4 regions of the Paenibacillus sp. 01T47 genome follow, and region 1 is predicted to be linked to each of the others. Evidence: riboswitches for the same ligand, from Rfam matches in the RefSeq annotation. Region 1 holds a riboswitch; each other region holds the start of a gene.
The links. Region 1 has a riboswitch for cyclic di-AMP ahead of AC1DOV_RS08325 (NAD-binding protein). Riboswitches for the same ligand answer to the same signal wherever they lie in the genome.

Region 2: it holds a riboswitch for cyclic di-AMP, as region 1 does, so the genes downstream of both, AC1DOV_RS32525 (ubiquitin-like domain-containing protein) here and AC1DOV_RS08325 (NAD-binding protein) in region 1, are expected to answer to the same signal.
Region 3: it holds a riboswitch for cyclic di-AMP, as region 1 does, so the genes downstream of both, AC1DOV_RS06220 (C40 family peptidase) here and AC1DOV_RS08325 (NAD-binding protein) in region 1, are expected to answer to the same signal.
Region 4: it holds a riboswitch for cyclic di-AMP, as region 1 does, so the genes downstream of both, AC1DOV_RS12460 (TrkH family potassium uptake protein) here and AC1DOV_RS08325 (NAD-binding protein) in region 1, are expected to answer to the same signal.

Annotation. Positions count from the first base shown of each region.
Region 1 is NZ_JBFTPA010000003.1:203,268-208,715, reverse strand. Features, by position in the region: gene kdpB (potassium-transporting ATPase subunit KdpB) at 1-1,732, opposite strand, end outside; gene kdpA (potassium-transporting ATPase subunit KdpA) at 1,751-3,430, opposite strand; gene kdpF (K(+)-transporting ATPase subunit F) at 3,449-3,526, opposite strand; gene AC1DOV_RS08325 (NAD-binding protein) at 3,650-4,048, opposite strand; cyclic di-AMP (ydaO/yuaA leader) riboswitch at 4,167-4,337, opposite strand; cyclic di-AMP (ydaO/yuaA leader) riboswitch at 4,429-4,627, opposite strand; gene AC1DOV_RS08320 (hypothetical protein) at 5,067-5,448, shown strand, end outside.
Region 2 is NZ_JBFTPA010000033.1:10,448-15,895, reverse strand. Features, by position in the region: gene yabG (sporulation peptidase YabG) at 135-1,019, opposite strand; gene rsmA (16S rRNA (adenine(1518)-N(6)/adenine(1519)-N(6))-dimethyltransferase RsmA) at 1,096-2,013, opposite strand; gene rnmV (ribonuclease M5) at 2,018-2,566, opposite strand; gene AC1DOV_RS32525 (ubiquitin-like domain-containing protein) at 2,691-3,839, opposite strand; cyclic di-AMP (ydaO/yuaA leader) riboswitch at 4,088-4,268, opposite strand; gene AC1DOV_RS32520 (TatD family hydrolase) at 4,453-5,226, opposite strand; gene AC1DOV_RS32515 (HD domain-containing protein) at 5,244-5,448, opposite strand, start outside.
Region 3 is NZ_JBFTPA010000002.1:472,958-478,405, forward strand. Features, by position in the region: gene AC1DOV_RS06210 (phytoene desaturase family protein) at 1-1,270, shown strand, start outside; gene AC1DOV_RS06215 (chromate transporter) at 1,343-2,530, opposite strand; gene AC1DOV_RS06220 (C40 family peptidase) at 2,665-3,141, opposite strand; cyclic di-AMP (ydaO/yuaA leader) riboswitch at 3,145-3,279, opposite strand; gene AC1DOV_RS06225 (MATE family efflux transporter) at 3,515-4,867, opposite strand; gene AC1DOV_RS06230 (CehA/McbA family metallohydrolase domain-containing protein) at 4,946-5,448, opposite strand, start outside.
Region 4 is NZ_JBFTPA010000005.1:96,334-101,781, reverse strand. Features, by position in the region: gene AC1DOV_RS12470 (LysR family transcriptional regulator) at 1-127, shown strand, start outside; gene AC1DOV_RS12465 (potassium channel family protein) at 229-891, opposite strand; gene AC1DOV_RS12460 (TrkH family potassium uptake protein) at 910-2,250, opposite strand; cyclic di-AMP (ydaO/yuaA leader) riboswitch at 2,341-2,545, opposite strand; gene AC1DOV_RS12455 (CPBP family intramembrane glutamic endopeptidase) at 2,791-4,419, shown strand; gene uvrC (excinuclease ABC subunit UvrC) at 4,385-5,448, opposite strand, start outside.

The sequences.
Region 1 (5,448 bases):
CGATACTAAAAGTCGTCAGTGCCCCTCTTGTCATAAGCAGCTGCTTGCCGATAGCAATGACTTCAATAATTTTGGAAGGGTCCGAATCCAAGTCCACCATATTGGCAGCTTCTTTTGCAGCAATCGTCCCGCTGTTCATAGCAAGACCCACATCCGCTTGGGCAAGTGCAGGAGCATCGTTTGTACCGTCACCAGTCATCGCAACCATTTTTCCTTCGGCTTGTTCACGGCGTATAACAGCTATTTTATCTTCCGGCCTGCTCTCCGCAATAAAATCGTCGACTCCCGCTTCATGTGCGATGGTTGCTGCAGTAAGCGGATTGTCTCCCGTACACATAATCGTTTTGATGCCCATTTCACGCAGCTGATCGAATCTTTCCTTCATTCCTGGCTTAACGGTATCCTTCAAATAGATAACACCAAAGATTTGGTTATCAACAGCTACTGCGAGCGGTGTACCGCCTAATGTAGCAATCGTATTCGAAATATTTTCTAAATCGGATGGGATGGTCCCGCCCTGTGAAGCTACCCACTTCCGAACCGCATCGACAGAGCCCTTCCGAACTCGGCGGCCGTTTGCCAGATCAATACCGCTCATTCGCGTCTCTGCTTTGAATTCAATAAATTCGCCGCCTTCCGCAAGTGAAGCATCATAGCTTAAGCCCTGCTTCTTCATCCATTCAAGCACAGAACGGCCTTCAGGCGTTTCATCCTTAAGCGAGCTGATAGCTGCCCAACCCGATAAAGTTTGAAGATTGCTGCCTCCGACAGGCACAAGCTCGCTTGCCATCCGGTTGCCGAACGTGATCGTTCCTGTTTTATCCAAGATCATCGTATTAATGTCGCCTGCTGCTTCAACAGCCTTACCTGACATAGCCAGTACATTAAACTGAGTTACTCTATCCATCCCAGCAATGCCGATTGCTGATAATAATCCGCCGATGGTCGTCGGAATCAAACATACAAGCAGCGCGATTAATACTGGAATTTCTAAGTGGATACCCAAATAGTCAGCGATTGGTGCCAACGTAACAACTACAATTAAGAAAATAATCGTTAAGCTAGTCAAAAGTGTATTGAGCGCAATTTCATTAGGCGTCTTCTGACGTTTCGCTCCTTCAACAAGGGCAATCATCCGATCGATGAATGACTCCCCGGGGTCACTCGTCATGCGCACTTTAATTTTGTCACTCACAACCCTTGTACCGCCTGTAACCGAGCTGAAATCTCCTCCAGCTTCTTTAATAACTGGCGCCGATTCACCTGTAATCGCTGATTCATCTACGGAAGCCAGCCCTTCAATGACCTCGCCATCACCAGGAATCATCTCACCTTGGGAGACGATGAAAATATCGCCTTTGCGGAGCTCCGTTGATGATACGACTACAATAGAGCTGCCGACGAGCTTATTGGCACTCATTTCCTGCTTAGATTTTTTGAGCGAATTGGCCTGTGCCTTGCCTCTGCCCTCTGCAATGGCTTCAGCAAAGTTTGCGAACAGCAGCGTGAAAAGCAGGATGAAAAACACGGTAATATTAAAGCCTATGCGTTCTTGAGAATTAAAGTAATTTGGAAAAATAGTCATCAGCAGAACGATAACCGTCCCTACCTCGACAACAAACATAACGGGATTTTTCATCATCGTAACTGGATTTAATTTCACAAAGCTATCGATGACGGCATGTTTAACCGCATCTCCCGACAGCAAATTATTCTTCTTATTTTTATTCATTATCGTTCACCTCATCCGTTAGCGGAGTATCAAATATTCTGCAACCGGCCCAAGCACGATGACCGGCAAGAAGGTTAATGCACCAATTAAAAGAACAGTACCAATTAGTAGTACAGTGAAAAGTCCATTATCTGTACGGAACGTCCCGATTGTTTCTGGAACAGGCTGCTTGCGAACAAGAGATCCAGCAACCGCAAGCATCGCAATCATCGAAATATAGCGGCCGGTCAGCATGACTAGCCCAGTACTAATATTCCAGAACGGCGTATTGTCGCCTAATCCCTCAAAGCCGGAGCCATTATTCGCTGCCGATGACGTATATTCGTAAAGCACCTGGCTAATGCCGTGGAACCCTGGATTCGTTATCGCCCCATGGCCCAAATCCGTCATAAAAGCAATGGCGGTAGGCACTAATATAATGAAAGGATGAACTAGAATCGCTATCGCTATCAGTTTCATTTCTCGCGGCTCTACTTTTCGGCCCAGAAACTCTGGCGTTCGCCCTACCATCAGCCCGCATATAAACACAGCTAGTATGGCGTACATGAGCATATTGATAAGCCCTACTCCCTTGCCTCCAAAGACGACATTAAGCATCATTTCAGCAAGCGGAACCAAGCCGCCAAGCGGTGTAAGCGTGTCATGCATATTGTTGACGGTACCCGTTGTCGCAGCGGCTGTTACCGTTGTGAACAGTGCCGATTGCGCGATACCGAACCTTACTTCCTTGCCCTCCATGCTTCCTTGAGTAGCATCGATTCCTAGTGCGCTTATTGCAGGATTGCCTGTTTTCTCCGATGTGTAAGCAAGGCTTAGAAACACTAGAAACAAACACATCATGGCAGAGAATACAACCCAGCCTTGCTTTTTGTTTTTAGCAAAAAGACCAAATGCATACGGCAGCGAAGCCGGCAGCGCCCACATCGACAAGATTTGAATCACATTCGTTAATGGATTTGGGTTTTCAAATGGATGAGCCGAGTTCACTCCAAAAAAACCGCCGCCGTTTGTGCCCAAATGTTTGATGGATTCAAGCGAAGCTACAGGACCGATTGCAATTTGCTGCATGGCTCCCTCTAGCGTTTTAATTGTAAATGTCGGATCAAGCGTTTGCGGCACCTGAAGAGCGACAAGCACTAGCGTGATAATAAAGGAAATCGGAAGAAAAATCCTTGTGTGTGCTTTTACAAAATCCTCGAAAAAGTTGCCGATCGTCGTTCCTTTACTCGTAATCCCACGAACAAACGCGATGGCAACCGAGAAGCCCGTCGCCGCTGACGTGAACATCATCATCATGATGACCGCCATTTGGGAGAAATAAGATAAGGCACTTTCCCCGCTGTAATGCTGTAGATTCGTATTGGTAATAAAGCTGATGACTGTATTGAAAGTCAGTGTAGGCTCCATGGCTGCCATGCCATTTGGATTAAACGGCAGTGCATTTTGGAACCGCAATATCAAATAGCTGAAAGCAACTAAAATTAAATTGGTTGCAACAAAGCTGAGTGCGTATATCTTCCAACTCATGCCCTCTCTTTTTTTGAGACCAATAAGCTTAAATATAAATCGCTCCGTCCCTCCGAATACTTTGTCTAACCGATTGTGTTCATTTGAGAACACATGATAGACGTAAGTACCAAGCGGCTTAACTAACAATACAAGAACGGCAATGACGATAAGCAATTGTAAAATATCCATCTTGTAAATCCCCCTCTATTAAAACTTCTCCGGATGAATTAACGCATAAATCAGATAAACGAAAACAAATACAGCCACTATCGCTATGACAGTCATTGGCCCTCGCCCCCTGTTTTCTCAATAACACTGGAGCACCAAGTTAAAAATCCGTAAAATAAACCGAAGCTAGCTAACAACGCCCCGAACATATAAAAATCCTGCATGTAAACCCCTCCTGCATTATTTGTTGCTTAATAGAAAACCGACTTCACCGGTATGAGAGAATACGATATGATCCGCTCCGAGCCCCTTGTAAATAGCCCTTGGATTCCACTGCTGTGTAATGACGTAAATCGACTTAGAGGTCCAAGCTCTGCAGCACTGTACAAAGCGGCAGCTAAGCGCCAAGCTGCTCTCGAATATAAATACCTCGCTAATGTTCATCGAAGGAACATTCCAGCTTTGACGATCATTCGAATTGATGTACAAAACATTGCTGATACCCTGCTTGCGAAGCTGTTTTTCTTCCTGTTTGCTATTGGTCAAAACGATAAATTTTAATTGATGAAACTGCAAAGTTCGTATGAATGATTGGCCAGCCTCGTTTAGACCAGCTACAATAATATGCTCTTCCTGCAAACGAATTCTCCTCCATATGGTAAAAAAGGCAACAAAAAAGAAGCCTTGGGATAAGAGGAACTTTTCCCGCGGCTTCTTTGCCCGCAGCAGAATAAGCCGCGGGAAGCACGATGGCTGTTGCCTCTCTCGAGTACACTTACGAGGTTAGCTGTCGGATTCGGGCCTTGAGAGTTGCCCTACGCTTGATCATTTTCAAGCGATTCACCCCATGAAGCGAAGTCGTGATTGCACACGAATCGTTCGTTGGTTCCCCCGTTCCTGCTGCTGCAGGACTCAGCGTTTTCTTACATTTTGTAGCAAATTAAGCTTTTTTGGGCACAAAAAACCACAGAGGTCTATGACACTCTGCGGTCGAAGTTAATCGATCACAAGCTTCATCATTCCTCTCTCGGTCCACGCTTACGAGGTTAGCTGTCGGATTCGGGCGGTGAGAGTCGCCCTACTTTGACCGGTATCCATGGCACCTGTCAAAGATTCACCCCTGCTCTGCGTTTGTTCGACTCTCACATCGAACAGGCGCATCGCGTCATTATTGGTTCCCCCGCTTCCGCTTTCACGGAAACTCAGCGATCAGTAAATCGAAACTTATTTATAAATCCTGTATCGAATATTACTCCTCGCTATAAATACTGTAAAGGCAGTCTGCTACCTAATTTAGCCAATTTCAGCCTTGCAGAGCGATTCGCAACGCTTACATTCATTTCGATCTCTCGATATCTCACTATTTCTCAGTTTTACTCTTGTTTTCAAAAATAGTGTTCAATCCCTTTCCAACGATTTTATGCGTGAATAATCAGATTTCTCTATAATCGAGAATGGAAGAGAATAAACGAGTATTTCGAAGAATAAATATCTTTTTACTGCCATAACGAATGGATTTCTTTTAAAATGGCATCTGGCTGCCTTTTCACGATATACCACAGTTTTACAATATTGCATTTCGGGTTTACCATAGACGGCAAGCCAATATGGCTGAGTATTATCGGTGAATTATTCAAATCGAGGAGAGATCTCATTGATGTCTACACCAGTTGAAGTACCCTTGCCAAGCTTAGAAAATCAATCAGCTGCCTTGTTTGAAATTAAACGAATTCAAATGTTTGTGCTGCCGGCTTCCATGCTTGAATCAAATGGTTACCGTGTTTGCCTAAGGCTCTCCACTGCTAATGGTCATGGCTGGAGTGAGCTGTTTATTAAAAAATCCGAGAAGCCTCGCGACTGGATCAGATGGAGCAGTATGCTGCTAAGGTTCATCGGCACACTTCCTCTTGCGTCTCCTTTTGTTTTTCAAACAGATCCAATGATGAAGGACGAGCGTATATATCATTTGTTTGCAGCCGCTGCTTTGCATATAGAATCCAATCATTACTCTTTTCCAAACTGTGAATATGACCGTGAAG
Region 2 (5,448 bases), on a different contig from region 1:
ATACATATTAAGAAGTTGATTCAATTTAAACGTAACATTTGATACAAAATTGTGGCGAAAAGGACATGTTTGATTAGACTATTTTCAGCCTGAAAATAGTCTCTATTCATCCCTTCAGAACATATCGTTATCTGTTACTGCTTTAATACAGAGTTCGGTGACGTAATTTTTGGCTTTGGCAGACCTACACGGAAGCTGCCCATTGTCTCAATACCGCCCACGCCGTCAATTCCGCTTATCGTACCATGAATGACATCTGCTAAGTTAATCGTGTCTTTTATGGATGTATAGCTTGCTTTAATCGCTATATAAACAGGATCGAGCGCATGAATCAATATTCGTCCTGGCGAGCTTGCAAAGTTTGAGCCCACTTGCAGCAAAGCTTCAAAATGGGATTGGCAAGCACCTGCAATAACGATCAACCCGTCACGGCTTCTCTCATATTCTCTAGCGACGCGTACGGCATTAACGAAATGTTGTGAGTTTTTATAGCTGCTTAAACTGTACAGATCCATGGGCAAACGGCTTTTCAGTACGCCATCATGACCTGTTATTACGACAATATCCGGTTGAATTTGGGGCAGCAGACGGTAAAGCACATCAGCCATCTGAGACTCATGCACATGGAGACCGTGGGAAGGAACTTGCATCGTATTGTACAGCTGCATGCTCTTCTTCAAATAATTACTATCACCATCAAGGTGAAGTACCTTTCCTGGCACTTCAAAGAATGGTTGAGTCTGCTGCAGCGCATGCCGAATATGCTCCTCATTCTCAACCGCTTGACGTTCCCGTTCAGAATGCATGCGTCTTAATGAATCATTCACTTTAATTCGAACTTCTTGCACCGCACTTGTCGTTTCTGGATCGCGTATGACCGACAAATCAGGAATCGGAGCATCCGCAAGCAATCGGTAATCCGTGCCTTTCAGAACGGCAGTATGTGTACGAATAGCCTCAACCTTGAACAGCACGTCACCGCCATACGATTTGCGGACGACCAGGTCCCCTTGCTTCATGGGTAAATCACCTCTTCGTCTATCCTATGGGCAGAACGTGCGAATGGTGAGTATTTTATGATGAAACGGCCTAGCTCTACCAGCCGGCCTCCAGCATGCTGCGGCTAATCCGCGCAAATTCCTCGAGCGACAACGTCTCACCGCGTCTTATAGGGTCAATATCGTTGCTTAAAAGCATTTCCGTTAATGCTTCGCGGCGCTCCTTGCCCACGAATGCAGTTAGATTATTCGCCAGTGTCTTCCGTCGCTGTGCAAAGCTGGCTTGCACCACTTTAAAGAAATGATCCTCATCGGGTACATCAACAGCTGGCTTGTCACGCAATGACAGCTTAATAACGGCTGAATCTACATTTGGCTGCGGTATAAACACCGTATGAGGCACCATGCAGACAACCTTAGGCACGCAGTAATATTGAACGGCTACACTGAGGCTGCCATATTCCTTGCCGCCTGGCTTCGCTGCCATCCGCTCCGCGACTTCCTTCTGAATCATGACGACGATATGCTCAAGCGGCAGCTTCTCTTCAAGCAGCTTCATAAGAATTGGCGTTGTCACATAATAAGGCAAGTTGGCAACAACACTTACACCTGTTACGTCCGCAAACTGCTCTTCGAACAGCTTCTTCAAATCAAGCTTAAGCACATCGCCATGAATGACGGTTGTATGCTCCTCGCCCTCCAGCACATCCTTCAAAATCGGAATGAGCCTATTGTCGATTTCGACAGCCGTCACCTTACCAGCCGCTTTGGCAAGCCGCTGTGTGAGCGCGCCAATACCAGGGCCGATTTCAAGCGCGCCCTTCGTTTCATCAAGCTCAGCTGCCGCTACGATGTTATTTAATATATTTTGATCGATCAGAAAGTTTTGTCCCAAACTCTTTTTGAAGGAAAAACCGTATTTCGCAATGATTTCTTTGGTGCGTTTGGGCGTAGCCACCTCTATCGCGGATGGCTTTACTACTTCCTTGCTAAGCTCACTATGCTCTTGACTCATTCAGCTATCCCTCCAGTTCCTTTTCCATTTGACGGAAAGCTTCCGTAAACTCTGCTTTGGAAATCCGAAAGCTTGTACAGCGCTTATAGAACTGCTTGCCATTCGCATAACCAATTCCGAGCAGCTTGCCTATAACCAAGCGACGATTAGACGCATCAGGATGTACAATCAGACCTGCATCCATTAAGTCTTCCCAGCTAATTTCTCCCGCTTCATCTGCCGATTCTGTTCGGAGCTCAGAGAGCGCCGCACGAATAGCCTCGGGGCTCGCATTTTCGATGCCGATGTCCCCTTTATACAAAGCCTTCTCCTGCGGCAAAAAAGCATGCTTGCATCCTGGCGCATGACGCGCAACAATCTTGCGAATGCGTTCTCCTGCATGATCAGGGTCTGTGAATATAATAACGCCGCGACGCTCATTGGCCAGCGCAATCCTCTTCAATACATCCTCACCGATAGCGGAACCATTCGTCTCTATGGTATCTGCATCTACCGCCCTTTTTATTGCAACGGTATCATCTTTGCCTTCAACGACAATGATCTCTTTGATCACCAAGATCATCCCCTTCTACATAAACTGTATTAGACCCTTAGACATGCAAAAAGAAGAGGCAGTGCCTCTCCTTATGATGGCATATTTAATTGATTATTGCGATAAGATGATGGTAACCGCTCAATTAGCTTGCAGTCGGTTTATTCGGCCCCAGCACATATACGGTGATGCCTTTTTTCCTGCCGAATTTGTTCGCAATCTTTGTACTATCAAAGTATACGTCGATTTTGTTGCCTTTAACCGCACTTCCTTTATCCTCAGCGCGGCGGAAACCGATTCCTTCAATATAAACCCACCAACCGATGGGAATAACCTTCGGATCAACAGCTATCGTCCGACCCTCTTGCACCCGAGTGCCTGATGATGTAATCCCGTATTCCGGATGGCTTTCATCTTTTCCTGTTGAAGAGAGGTCTGCAGAATAAGCAGTCAACGTGACATTTTTAAGTACTTTTCTCGCCTTAAACGTTACACCGCTCTTCGTAAGCGAAGTAAAGCTCGGGCTCTTGTTCGAGAGCACAGATACTTTAGGCTCTTCCTTCTTCGTTCCGATGGCGACAACCTGATTAACCGCAGCGGTTTCAACCACCTTGCTGACCATCTTCTTCGATATAAGGATTCCGTCCTCGTACTGCTTCTCGATACTCTCTACGATCAGACCTTCCTTGCCGGGTTGAACAAGCTTCTGCTTGCCCGCTTCCAGCGTCGGATCGTTCTTCTTCACAATAGAGAATGGCATTGCACGCTCTGTCTCAGCTACCTTCTTATCTACGCGAACGACGGTTACAGTCAATTCGTTGTCCAAAACGGTATGAAGCGGAGGTATTACTTTATCTTGACCACGAACTGGAATATGTAATTCCTCGATCGCTGCCTGCACTGTTCTCTCTGTCGTATATACAGTAGAGGTCTTGCCATCAGCCTTCACAATTACCGGTATCGCATGAGTCACCTCTATACGATCTCCGTCCTTTATTGCCGCATTAAGCGGTATGGACACCTCATCATGTGGTCCAATTGCGATAGCTTGTTCATCCAGTAGGCGTTGCAGGACCCATTGCTTCGTTTCCACAACGGTTTCTTGTCCGTTCACTACTACGGAGACGCTTTTGACAGCCGTTCCGTACAACAACACCAAAAACATGAAAGTCATAGCGATTGAGATAGTAGCACTCAAAAGAATCAAACGCAAGTTTTCACGCTTCCATCGCAATGCGAAAGACATGCTGGATGATCGTTTCCCATGGGTGTCCTTAACCTGGAGTATTCCCACTTCATCGGTCCTCCTTCATAGCCCCGCCGCCAAGTGTTACGCATGATACAACTGACGCGACTATAGTATATTGGCGTGCGAGCACGCAATCCAGTACTGCTATCGATCCTCCCACCCCCATCTTTTATCCCTATGTCGACAAATTCCCGATTATTCGAAAATAAAAAGAAGCCGTCGACAGAGGATCTGTTTCGTGGCTTCCCGGTTAAATGATTCACTGGGATACAGAAAAATGGATGCACGAGGTTGATCACTCTCTATAACGCTTGCGAGGTTAGCTGACGGATTCGGACAAGAGAGTCGCCCTATTCGTTACACAATGCTCATGGCAATGGCTTCGAAATTCACCCCTGAAGAATTCAAAATACGGAATTAAAAACCGTACATGGTTCCCCCGCTCTCCGAATGGAGATTAAGCGTAAACTGGAAATCCAATACAAAATTTTATTGCTCTGAGATGAATCATACCTTCATACGAGGTCAATTGTAAAGATACGATAAAAGACGATTTAAGCGAAAAAGCAGGATAAAGCAGGAAAAAATAAGCGATTATCGCTATAAAAATTAGTTTTTACGCGATAAAGGTCTCTATTTCTCACTATTTCTCTCGTTTTTAGACAATACCAAAACATCTTCGACCGTTTTCAGTCGTAATTACACCTATTTCTTCTACCGTTTTGCCCAATAATTCGGCTGCTGTCTCTGCAACTAAAGAGACGTAAGAGGACTCATTTCGCTTCCCTCTGAACGGGTGTGGAGTTAAATATGGAGCATCGGTTTCAATCAAAATCCGGTCGATTGGAACCTGCTTAAGCACCTCTTTTGGCACCCTTGCATTTTTGAAAGTAACGGGTCCTCCAAATGATATATAGAAGTTCATATCAAGACATTGTTTAGCCGTTTCCCAGCTGCCGGAGAAGCAATGCATGACACCGCCAACCTCTGCTGCATTCTCTTCCTGAAGAATACGAATAATGTCCTCATGAGCATCCCGATTATGAATAACAATTGGCTTGCCCACCTTACGAGCAAGACGAATTTGCTCACGAAAAACCCTTTGTTGTACCTCTTTTGGAGAAGTATCCCAGTGATAATCGAGTCCAATCTCTCCAATGGCGACAACCTTCTCATGCGCGCATAGACGTTCAATCCATTCCAAATCCTCTGGAAGCATATCTATACTGTCAACTGGGTGCCAACCAACTGCTGCGTATATAAAATCATATTTCTCGGCAAGCGCCATGGTTGTAGGGATTGTTTCACGGTTAAAACCAATATTGACAAGCATATGCACGCCTGCATCCTTCGCACGCTGGATGACCTCGTCGCGATCCTCATCAAATTTTTCCGAATCTAAATGGGTATGTGTATCAAAAAGTAATGTCATGTTGATGTTATGCTCCTTCAATCGAGTTTGAAAAGCTTACGAAGTGATTCCGGCAATCGATGAATATTTTTTTTGAGCGGCTCTTCTGGATAATAAAGATGATATTGTCCTTGATGCAGGCCAGTAATAGAACGAACAATGTCGGATTTAGAGGATATTTCGCTTATATCTTCCAAACCATCTAACAACAAAATCGGCGCTTTTTCTTTCTTTTCTCCTTCT
Region 3 (5,448 bases), on a different contig from region 1:
GAAGCTGGTTCGTGTTGAACCTCAGTGGAGAACTTTTTTCGAAGATGGGGTAACACTTGATATAACAGGTGACTTCCCTGACCTAATCAAGCAATTCGAACAAATCTCACCGGTTGATGCACAGCAATTCCTCTCTTATTTGGATTATTGTCAGCAAATGTATCAGCTCAACACAAAAAGCTTTTATAACAAGAGCCTTAGTGGCCTGAGCGACCTGCGGCGTCACCACAGTATGAAGGAACTGTTAGCGATGGACCCGATGAAGACCATGCATCAGACGACAAACCGCTTTCTGAAGGACAAGCATTTGCGTCAATTGTTCGATTTTTTCATCATGTATATCGGTTCCTCGCCTTATGCCGCTCCCGCTGTGCTGTCACAATTAATCTATGTACAAATGGGGCTTGGCATCTATTATGTAGAAGGCGGTATGTACCGAATTGCGGAGGGTATGCTTAAGCTGCTTGATGAGCTCGGTGTGGAGGTTCGCACTTCAGCTCCAGTTGCTCAAATAAATACAGTCGGCCAAACCGCAACAGGGGTAACTTTAGAAGATGGCAACGTAATAGAAGCTGATCTGATTGTGTCAAATCTTGAGGCTATTCCAGCGCATCAAACACTGCTGCAGCATCATCCGAAATCGGCCGACCGCGTAAAGGATTTAGCTAAATACGAGCCTACTGTATCAGGACTTGTGCTGCTTCTTGGCGTGGATAAAGTGTATGATCAGCTTCTTCACCATAATTTCTTCTTCTCTGAAGATCCAGATAAAGAGTTCAACGATATATTTGTCGAAGGCAAACCTACAGATGATCCAACAGTGTACATCGGGGTTTCAAGCAAAACGGATCCTGGACAGGCACCGCAGGGCAAAGAAAATCTATTTGTGCTTACTCATGTGCCGCCGCTCAAACCTGGAGAAAGCTTCGAGTTACAGAAGGCGGCTTACAGAGACCTGGTTCTGAATAAGCTCGAACGTATGGGACTAACGGAGCTGAGACAGCATATTGAGTTTGAATATACCTTCACTCCAGATGATATCCAGCACCTTTATGGTTCTAATGGCGGTTCCATCTACGGCATTGTAACGGACCGCAAGCTTAACGGGGGCTTCAAAATTCCAAGCAAAAGCAAGCTGCTCGATAATCTTTATTTCGTTGGCGGATCAACACACCCCGGTGGCGGCGTCCCGATGGTCACTTTATCCGGACAACTCACCGCTGACCTCATTAAAGAGCAATTGAGCATTGCTGCAAAATCCGTCATGTAGGCAGATTCAATTCATATAAAAAACCTCTAATCCGTTATCGCGGATTAGAGGTTTTTATCAATTGATTAATTATTAAATAAGTTCAAGGACCATTCCGCCTAATGCACCGACCACAACAATCATCCAAGGTGGTAGCTTCCAAAAAACAAGCATAATAAACAATACGGCAGCCAGCATAAAATCACCGGACTCTACTATCGCGCTAGTCCAAAGCGGATCATACAGTGCAGCAAGCAATATGCCAACTACAGCGGCGTTAACGCCAACTAATGCACCTTGGATTTTTGAGTTATTTCGCAACACATTCCAAAACGGCAATGTTCCAGCAACAAGAAGAAATGCCGGCAAAAAAATTGCTGTAGTTGCGACAATGGCTCCAGTTAATCCACCAGAGAGAGTACCAAGATAACTAGCGAATGTAAAAAGTGGACCAGGCACAGCCTGCGCAGCGCTATAACCTGCTAAAAAATCCGATTCATTAACCCACCCGGTAAAGACAACTTCATTCTCAAGCAGCGGCAGCACAACATGTCCGCCTCCAAACACCAGTGAGCCTGCACGATAATAGCTATCGAACATCGCAATCCATTCCATATTTCCCCATTGCCTTAGAAATGGCAACACAATTAGAAGCGTGAGAAATATAACGAGGCAGGAGATCGCAAGGGAACGGCTAATTCGAATGTTCAGATCAGGAGTTCCCTCGACTGTTTTCATACGATATAACCATACCCCGATCAATCCAGCTGCAGCAATAATGATTACTTGACTATAGGCCGCTTGCCAATACAACGTTACCGCAGCAGCGATGACTGCTATCGTAGCTCTATTTCGATCCGGTGTTAGTTTCTGCCCCATCCCTAGAATGGCATGAGCAACGATGGCCACCGCTACAATTTTCAATCCATGAATCCAGCCTGTGTTTCCAAGATCAAATCCTTGCAGCAAAAAAGCAAAGGCCACTAATGCTATGATCGATGGCAGTGTGAACCCTAACCAAGCCACTAGTCCGCCCAATAACCCAGCCCTAACTATCCCTATACCGATCCCAACTTGACTGCTGGCTGGTCCGGGTAGAAACTGACATAAAGCAACGAGGTCTGCATAACTACGTTCATCCATCCATTTACGGCGACGAATATACTCATTGTGAAAATAACCCAGATGGGCTATCGGACCCCCAAATGAGGTTAGTCCTAGTTTAGTAGATACAGCTAGTACCTCTACCAAAGATGCGATTGTTCCTCTTTTCAATCCTATAACCTCATTCCATTACTCATGTTATTTACATTGTAAGCTTGCGAATTATTGGCTTACAACCCTTTAACAAATACTTAATAAATGGTTACATAAAAAAAACCACCTCGTAAGGTGGTTTTTAAAATCATTACACATTATTTAGACTCCATCATCGCAGCAAATGTATCTTCTGTTACGACACGCCTTGCTGTTACATAACGTTTTGCGTAATAAGAATCGTTAAGATTTGTAATCGTAACCCCTTTGCTTGTAGAAGAATGAGCAAATTTCCCATCCCCAATGTAAATGCCCGCATGAGAAACGCCTTTGCCGCTTGTGTTGAAGAACACAAGATCACCCACGCGTAGTTCATCTTTATTGACCTCTGTGCCTGTGTCTGATTGCGATTGAGATGTTCTAGGCAGCTTAACATCAAATTGATTAAAGATATGTAGAATAAAACCCGAGCAGTCAAACCCTTTGCTCGTTGTGCCTCCCCATTTATAAGGAGTTCCAACAACCTCGCTAATGGAATTCGTAAGCACTGACTTGTCCGACTTATCTGCAAGCACGCTTCCTCCTCCAGTAAGCAGCAGCAAGCAGGATAACAATAAAATAAAACCCTTCTTCAAAACAACTTCTCCCTTCGGTGCCTACGAGGTTAGCTTATGGGTTCGGTTGAAGATCCCTATGCTTAAAAAAATACATTAAGCAATTCACCCTAGGTGGTTCCCCCGTTTCCGATATACAGAACTCGGCATGTCAATAAACCTTATAGTATCGTTAAATTCGATTGTTTTTACCATAATCCTGCAATTGGTTTATTAGAATACTTTCATTTTTCTTCATTATTATTATTTATTTAGCTGTTCACTACATGATTTTTGTCAAAGGTGCTGATTTTTTTGTAATTAAAATAGATGAATTTCCAATCACATTTTCAAAATATAACGGTTTAAACACAAAAAAAGAGTATCCGTATTTTCATACAGTTACTCTTTCTAGTTAAGCAAGTTTCGCCAAAATATCGACCTTCTGCCAAGAACGTCTCCTCCATCTGTAGAACATCAGTAATGCTCTTATCCATTCATCGATTGAAAAGGCCAGCCATATTCCTACCAACCCCATGTCGAACACAATCCCGAACACGTATGCCAGCGGCACACTAATCCCCCACATGGATACTAACCCGGCAGCAACAGGAAATTTCACATCTCCAGCCGCATTTAGACAACTGATAAGCACCATGTTGCAAGCCCGAGCCGGCTCCAGCATAATCGATAACAACATGAGCTGCTTGCCTAACAATATAATTTCCGCATCATTAGTAAAGAGGCTGAGCAATAGACCTGAGAAGCTATAAATACAAATACCAAGCGCAAGCGAAATGACGAACGCCAGCTTCAAACTTTGAATACTGGATCGATAAGCATCATCCTTCTGATGGGCTCCAATCAGATGTCCAACAATAATTTGCGTTCCTTGACCTATTGCCATTGAAAAAACAAAAACAAAAGAAGTTATGCTCTGCGAATAAATTTTTGTCGTTAACGCTGCCGTACCGATCAGCGTGACTAGATATGTGATTACAACCTGTGAAAGATTATAAGAAACATGCTCACCTGCCGAAGGAATACCTAGTTTAAATATAAGGCCAATATTTTTTCTTTGAAACTTAAATGGACTAATCAAGCCAACCTTATACTCCAAGCTTCGAATACATAAAATCAAATAAGCGATCATCCCTATGGCACGGGTTAGCCACGTGGATGCTGCTACTCCTTCTACGCCTAAATTAGGTAAGCCGAAGGGCTCCATCAGCACCAGATAATTTAAAGTAATATGCAGAACATTTATCCCCAATGCGATGAACATCATTTCTTTCACAATACCGCGGCATCGTAAAATAGTACCTAACGTCATGCTTATTGCTGTGATGAAGACGGAGCTGCCAACAATCGATAGATAGCTGACTCCTTCTGCCATCACATCCTCGGGCACTTTAAAAAGCGCTAAAAACACGTCGGCATAGACAATCAATCCTACGCTAGCTATTAAACCGAGCATAACATTCAAAGTAAGCGCCGTTCTCCCGATTCGATCGGCACCATGCAAGTTGCCTGAGCCGAGCCATTGATTGAGAATGACACTTGTACCCACCGTAACAAATCCAAACATCAAGCCCACTACAACTAAAATCTGATTAGCTATCCCAACCGCTGCCACTGCTCCATCAGAGTAGCTGCTTAGCATCATCGTATCGACCGTTCCAATCAGCATCCCAAATAAAGCTTCAATAAAGATAGGCCATGTTATCGAGATGATGCTCTTTTGGCGCGGGTCAACCTGTTTACTCATTCAAATTCACATTCTTCCTGTTCATGTACTACCCTGCTGTTATCGTCAGACTACTGTTATCATGTATGAGAGTACACCCTATCCAACAAATAGGGGTTGAGAGAATGCGCCAAAACCGCCTTCCAAATAAACTGCCGCCCTTACGTAACCTTCATCACCACGACACTTGTAACTAACGCTATTGAAACGACCGGAAGTCTCGTATAGCACATTTCCGTCTTTGCCGAACAAAGTTGCATATTTGTACATCCGGTCCAATCCTTCACTCGCAAGCAGCTTAAACTCGATCGTCCCATCGGCTGCATGAATCGACTCAAACCCATAGCCTGTGGAAACATAGAAACTTCCGGATTTCATCGCTGAAGTAATACTCTCATTGGTGTTTTGCTCAGCAAGCACCATATTCCAAGTTCGTTTCTCTTGCCCATATACATGAAAATCGTCTCCGCCAAACCCCCATACTTTTCGCCCAGCTGAGAGCAGCGCATCCCATTTGTCAAACGCAATGTCGAACGCTGGATTTCCTTCGCCATTTACGATCTCGATTCCGGTGTAGCAAGGCATCGCGAGCATATCTTCAA
Region 4 (5,448 bases), on a different contig from region 1:
ACTTGAGGATACAAAGCGTACCACCTCGCTCATTCATGCGGATTCGGCCGCCCTCAGCCCGTCCGTTCGTCTATGGATCAACGAGCTTGCAGCAGGCTTCCCCAGCAAAAAGGACAGCAGCTTTTAAAATAGCTGCTGTCCTTCAGCATTTCCAATATTACACTTCCAAATCCATTTCAGCCTAATCTGCTTTTTCTAATAATAAGCCTCTTCCACTACATTAAACAATTAACGGATAACGGATGCTTCGAAGTCTTCTATTTGCTCATTTGTTCCTATAATAACCATGACATCACGAAGTGAAAGGACATCCGTTGCTGTCGGTGCGATGATGATGCCATTGGGCTTATTTATGGCTACGATGCTGCATCCAAATCTAGCTCGCGGATTAAGATCATGCAATGACTTGCCATCCAAGCATTGCGGTACGGCAAGCTCGGCAATCGTATACTCTTTGGAAAGCTCGATATAATCTAATAGATTTGGGGATACAAGCTGATGCGCAACTCGAATACCCATATCGCGCTCAGGATAGACCACGCGGTCAACACCGATTTTCTCAAGCACCCGGCCATGCAGTTCAGTCAAAGCTTTCGCTACAACTTGCTTCACTTCCAAATCCTTAAGCAGTATGGTTGTCAAAATGCTGGATTGAATGTCATCGCCAATCGCGACAACTCCGCAATCAAAGTTTCTTACACCCAAGGAGCGCAGCGCTTCTTCATCCGTACAATCAGCTGATACTGCATAGGTTAGAATACCGCTCATGTCCTGAACGGCTTCCTCATCCTTATCTATTCCAAGCACCTCATGGCCAAGCTGGACGAGTTCGCGCCCTAAGCTCGAACCAAATCTCCCTAAGCCGATGATGACAAATTGTTTCTTTTTAATTCCCACTTGCAAAGTCTCCTATCCAATCGTAATTTTGCCTTCTGGATGCCGATAAAGCTCTTTCTCTGTACGAGGCCCAAGCGCGTATGCGAGCGTCAGGGGTCCAAGTCTTCCGGCAAACATGGTTAATGCAATGACTATTTTCCCAACAAGACTCAGCTCTGGCGTAACACCAACGGATAATCCTACTGTTCCAAATGCTGATGTCGCTTCAAACAATAGCTTTATAAAAGCTTGATCCTCCGTCATCGACAAGATCATCGTTACAATAATGACAAGCGATAAAGAGATCAAAGTAATCGTGAGTGCTTTAAAAATTCTGTCTTTGCCTAATCTGTAACGGAAAAGAACGATGTCCTCTCGTCCTCTAATCATTGCAAATACAGCGCCGACCAGCGTTGCAAAGGTTGTTGTTTTGATGCCGCCGCCCGTCGAGCCGGGCGAGGCGCCAATAAACATTAATATAATGGTGAAAAACATCGTCGCTTGCCGGATAGCCGTATAATCAAGCGTATTGGCTCCTGCCGTCCGCGGCGTTACCGACTGGAAGAACGAGGACAAAATTTTCCCGCCCCAGTCCAGAGAGCCCAGTGTCTTCGAATTCGAGAATTCAAAAATAAATATGACGAGTGTCCCTACTGCAATAAGTGTTCCTGTCATAGATAGCACGACCTTGCTGTGCAGCGACAGCTTGCGGTTTTTGCGGAACTCCATCAGGTCCGACATAACGACAAAGCCAAGTCCGCCCGAAATGATCAGCATCATAGCTGCAATATTGACGACTGGATCAGAAACGTATAAGGTCAAGCTGCGATAGTTCCCAAAAATATCAAAACCAGCATTGTTAAACAATGAAACCGCATGAAAGGCTCCAAAATAAATCGCTTTGCCCAGCGGCATATCAAATGCAAACCTCGAAGCAAACAACGCAGCGCCAATAAGCTCTATTGTCAATGAATACACAATAACGCGTCTAATCAAACGCACGATGCCTTCCATGCTCGACTGGTTCATGGATTCCTGCAGCAAAAGCCGCTCACGCAGCGAAATCCTCTTGCGAAGTACGAGCGCTACCAGCGTCGCCATCGTCATAAATCCGAGTCCGCCAAGCTGGAACAGGCACATTAATATGATTTGACCCCATATAGAGAAATAAGTTCCGGTATCAACGACAACTAACCCTGTTACACAGGTTGCCGAAGTTGCCGTAAACAGCGCATCTATAAAAGGCAATCTCTCACCGCTTACCGATGCAAAAGGCATGGATAATAATAAGGCACCCAGCAATATAATAAGAGCGAATCCACTTACCAAAATACGCGGGGGTGACCACTTCAAAACATTCCAACTAACCTTCATTCATTTCCCTTCTTTTTGATTATGTCATATTGTCATTTATTGTTTTTAAGCATAAAAAAAAGCACTGGAAACTCAAGTGCTCGTGCGATGAGTCCTGTTCCAATACGCCTTCGAGGTTAGCTGACGGATTCGGGCCTGGACAGGCAGCCCTATTCAGCGGAAGAAGACGATGCTTCACCGCTAAAATTCACCCCATGCTATCTAATGTTGAACTGCTTTGCTTTCAGCAGGCTCATCCATTTAGACAACTTTATGGTTCCCCCGATTTCCTTAGGAAATTCGGCTATGCTATGCAATTAGTATGACGATAACGATTATAATCCCTAAGCACTCCTGATATAAAGGTGACGTTTATGACAAACAGGACGATATTAGCTCAAATTAGGGCAATGGGACGAACCAGCACATAGCTAGCTTGCTGGACATCGTTATTTCGCATTTTTTTGAAAACAAACGGTCATTTTCATTGGATAATTTAGGGATTCATATGTTAAGGTAATAAAATGAGCTATTTATTATGAAGACAGTTGAGGTGAAACTATGATTGATTCTATTAAACCCAATGAATGGAAACGATTTATATGGGCAGCAGTTGCTTGCTTTATTATTTATGGGGCCGTACAAATCGTTCCAATGATTACGGCTATCTCATCTGGCGAAATGAATACCAAGGTCATTGCGAAATCAGCGGCGGAGGATAAGGCGTCTGCATTTGTTGAAAAAGAAACAGGCTTGAAGGTGAAATCGGCTAAAGCCGTACATCAAACCGATAAAATTATGAATGGCTACTTATCTAAATATGAGCTAGTCAAAGCATATACGGATAAATATGACCCCATGTTTCCTACAGATACGTTTCAGGTTGATCTTAAATTCGTAGGCGGCGGCAGCGGATATGTTTATCTACATATGCATAGCGGGAAAGTCGTAGCTTGGAACTTGAAGCTTGAGGGGGAACAGCTATCAGATGCAGATAAAGCAAAAGAAGCTATTGCCTTTCTAACTGCAGGAAATTTCAGCGGAACTGAATTCATAGGCGGGCAAATATTGCCTAATGGCGATTGGCAGCCCAAGCCTCCTGCAGGTTATTCCATTAAAAATGCTCATCTTAACGTATTGGTTAACGCTCTTGTCGTGAATGACCGTACGATCATTACTAAATATAAACCGGTATTCGAGGCACCATCCGATTACATAAACTATGTAGAGAAACAAGATAAAATAGCTGGATACCTTACCTCTATCGGTTATCTGTTCATGAGCTTCGTTTTATTCGTCTTAGCTATTATTTACTCCGTTTTGTATCGAAAACATACATCCTTTAAATACGGAATCGTATTAACGATCATTTATTTAATTACTTATACGATCATGAATTTAAACGTTCTGGATGGTATCCGGGCTACGCTCGGCGAGACGGATATGGCAGGCGCTACCGTTTCGATCACTGCCATCGTAAGTGTTCTGCTAGCGATTCCTATGGCAGGTTCCATTTATGTATCCATTGTTGCCGGAGACGGCCTCTGGAAGGCGCAGGGCCGCGCTTTATGGCCGCGCTTTGGTCAGAGAGGGTATGGCGATTATGTTTGGCGCAGCGTCGGCTTGTCCTATTTATTCGCGATCATCTTATTTGCAATTCAATCGGTTATCTTTATCGCCTTGAAGCTGTCCATTGGCACTTGGGAAACATCAGATGCCTCTCAATCCCCATACAATATGGGTGTTCTTTGGCTGATGCCCGTGCTTGCTTGGGCTGCCGCAATTGGCGAAGAAGCCGTATTCCGCTTCTTCGGTATTGGACTATTTCGCAGGTGGTTTAAAAACACGTTTGCCGCAGCACTGCTGCCTACCTTCTTCTGGGCGCTCGGCCATGTGATGTATCCTTTTTATCCGTCCACGACGAGATTGTTTGAGCTGATGATTATCGGGCTTTTGTTCAGCTTTATCTTCGTCAGATACGGCTTCATTACAGCCATGTTCACCCATGCCATCTTCAACAGCGTTGCAGTTGGCCTATCCTTGCTCACTATTGGAACAGCACCGAACATAATCTCGGCTATTTTCTTCTCCGTGCTTCCGGTACTGATTGCATTTGTTCTAAAATATTTAAGTCACAAAAAAGAGAAGAAGCAGTCTATGACGACGACTCCTCCCCTAGAGCAGCTATAATTTGCGAAGCTAATTTATCACCAATAGATAGAGGCCGGAAGTCTTCGACTGAGGCCTCTTTTATTTTTTTGATCGAGCCAAAATGCTTGAGCAGCAGCTTGCGTCGTTTCTCGCCAATGCCCGGAATCGAATCAAGCTTCGACTCCACCATGGATTTGGCGCGCTGCTCGCGGTGGAATGTAATCGCAAATCGATGCACCTCATCTTGAATGCGCTGCAGCAAATAAAACTCCTGGCTGTCCCTTGGCAAAGGAACAATCTCCGCAGGATCTCCAGTCATAAGCTGCGCTGTCTTATGCTTTGCATCCTTCACAAGACCGCAAACCGGGATGTATAACCCAAGCTCATTCTCAAGCACGTCGAGCGCCGCTGATATTTGCCCTTTGCCTCCATCGACTACAATCAGATCCGGCGGAGCTAATTCCTCTTTCACCACACGCTCGTAGCGGCGCCGTATGACCTCGCGCATCGTTTCGTAGTCATCTGGACCTTGTACTGTCTTAACCTTGTATTTACGGTACTCCTTGCGGTCTGGCTTGCCGTCCGTAAAGACAACCATAGCCGAAACTGGATTCGTACCTTGAATATTGGAGTTATCAAATGCCTCGATTCGGCGTACTTCATCCAGTCCTAGCCATCCTGCAAGCGACTCTGACGCTTTAACGCTTCGTTCCTCATCTCGTTCGATGAGTCTGAATTTCTCGTCCAGCATCACCCTTGCATTATCGATAGCCATCGTTACGACCTCGCTCTTGCGTCCGCGCTGCGGCATAAGCACCTTAACTCTCAGCCAGCTGTGCAAGGATGCAATGACATCGTCAGCGTGCGTAGCGGCTGCCTCATCAACTGCTGCCACTCCGCCCGCTGATTCCACCGCTTCCAGCTCAGGCGGTATTGGCAGCAGGATTTGCTTAGGCAATGCCGGATTATCGCTATAATACTGCGTAACGAATGTCATGAAATCATCATACTCTTCCCCGTAATAAGGAAAAGTTGTGCCGTGCCGCTCAATGAGCTTCCCTTGGCGCA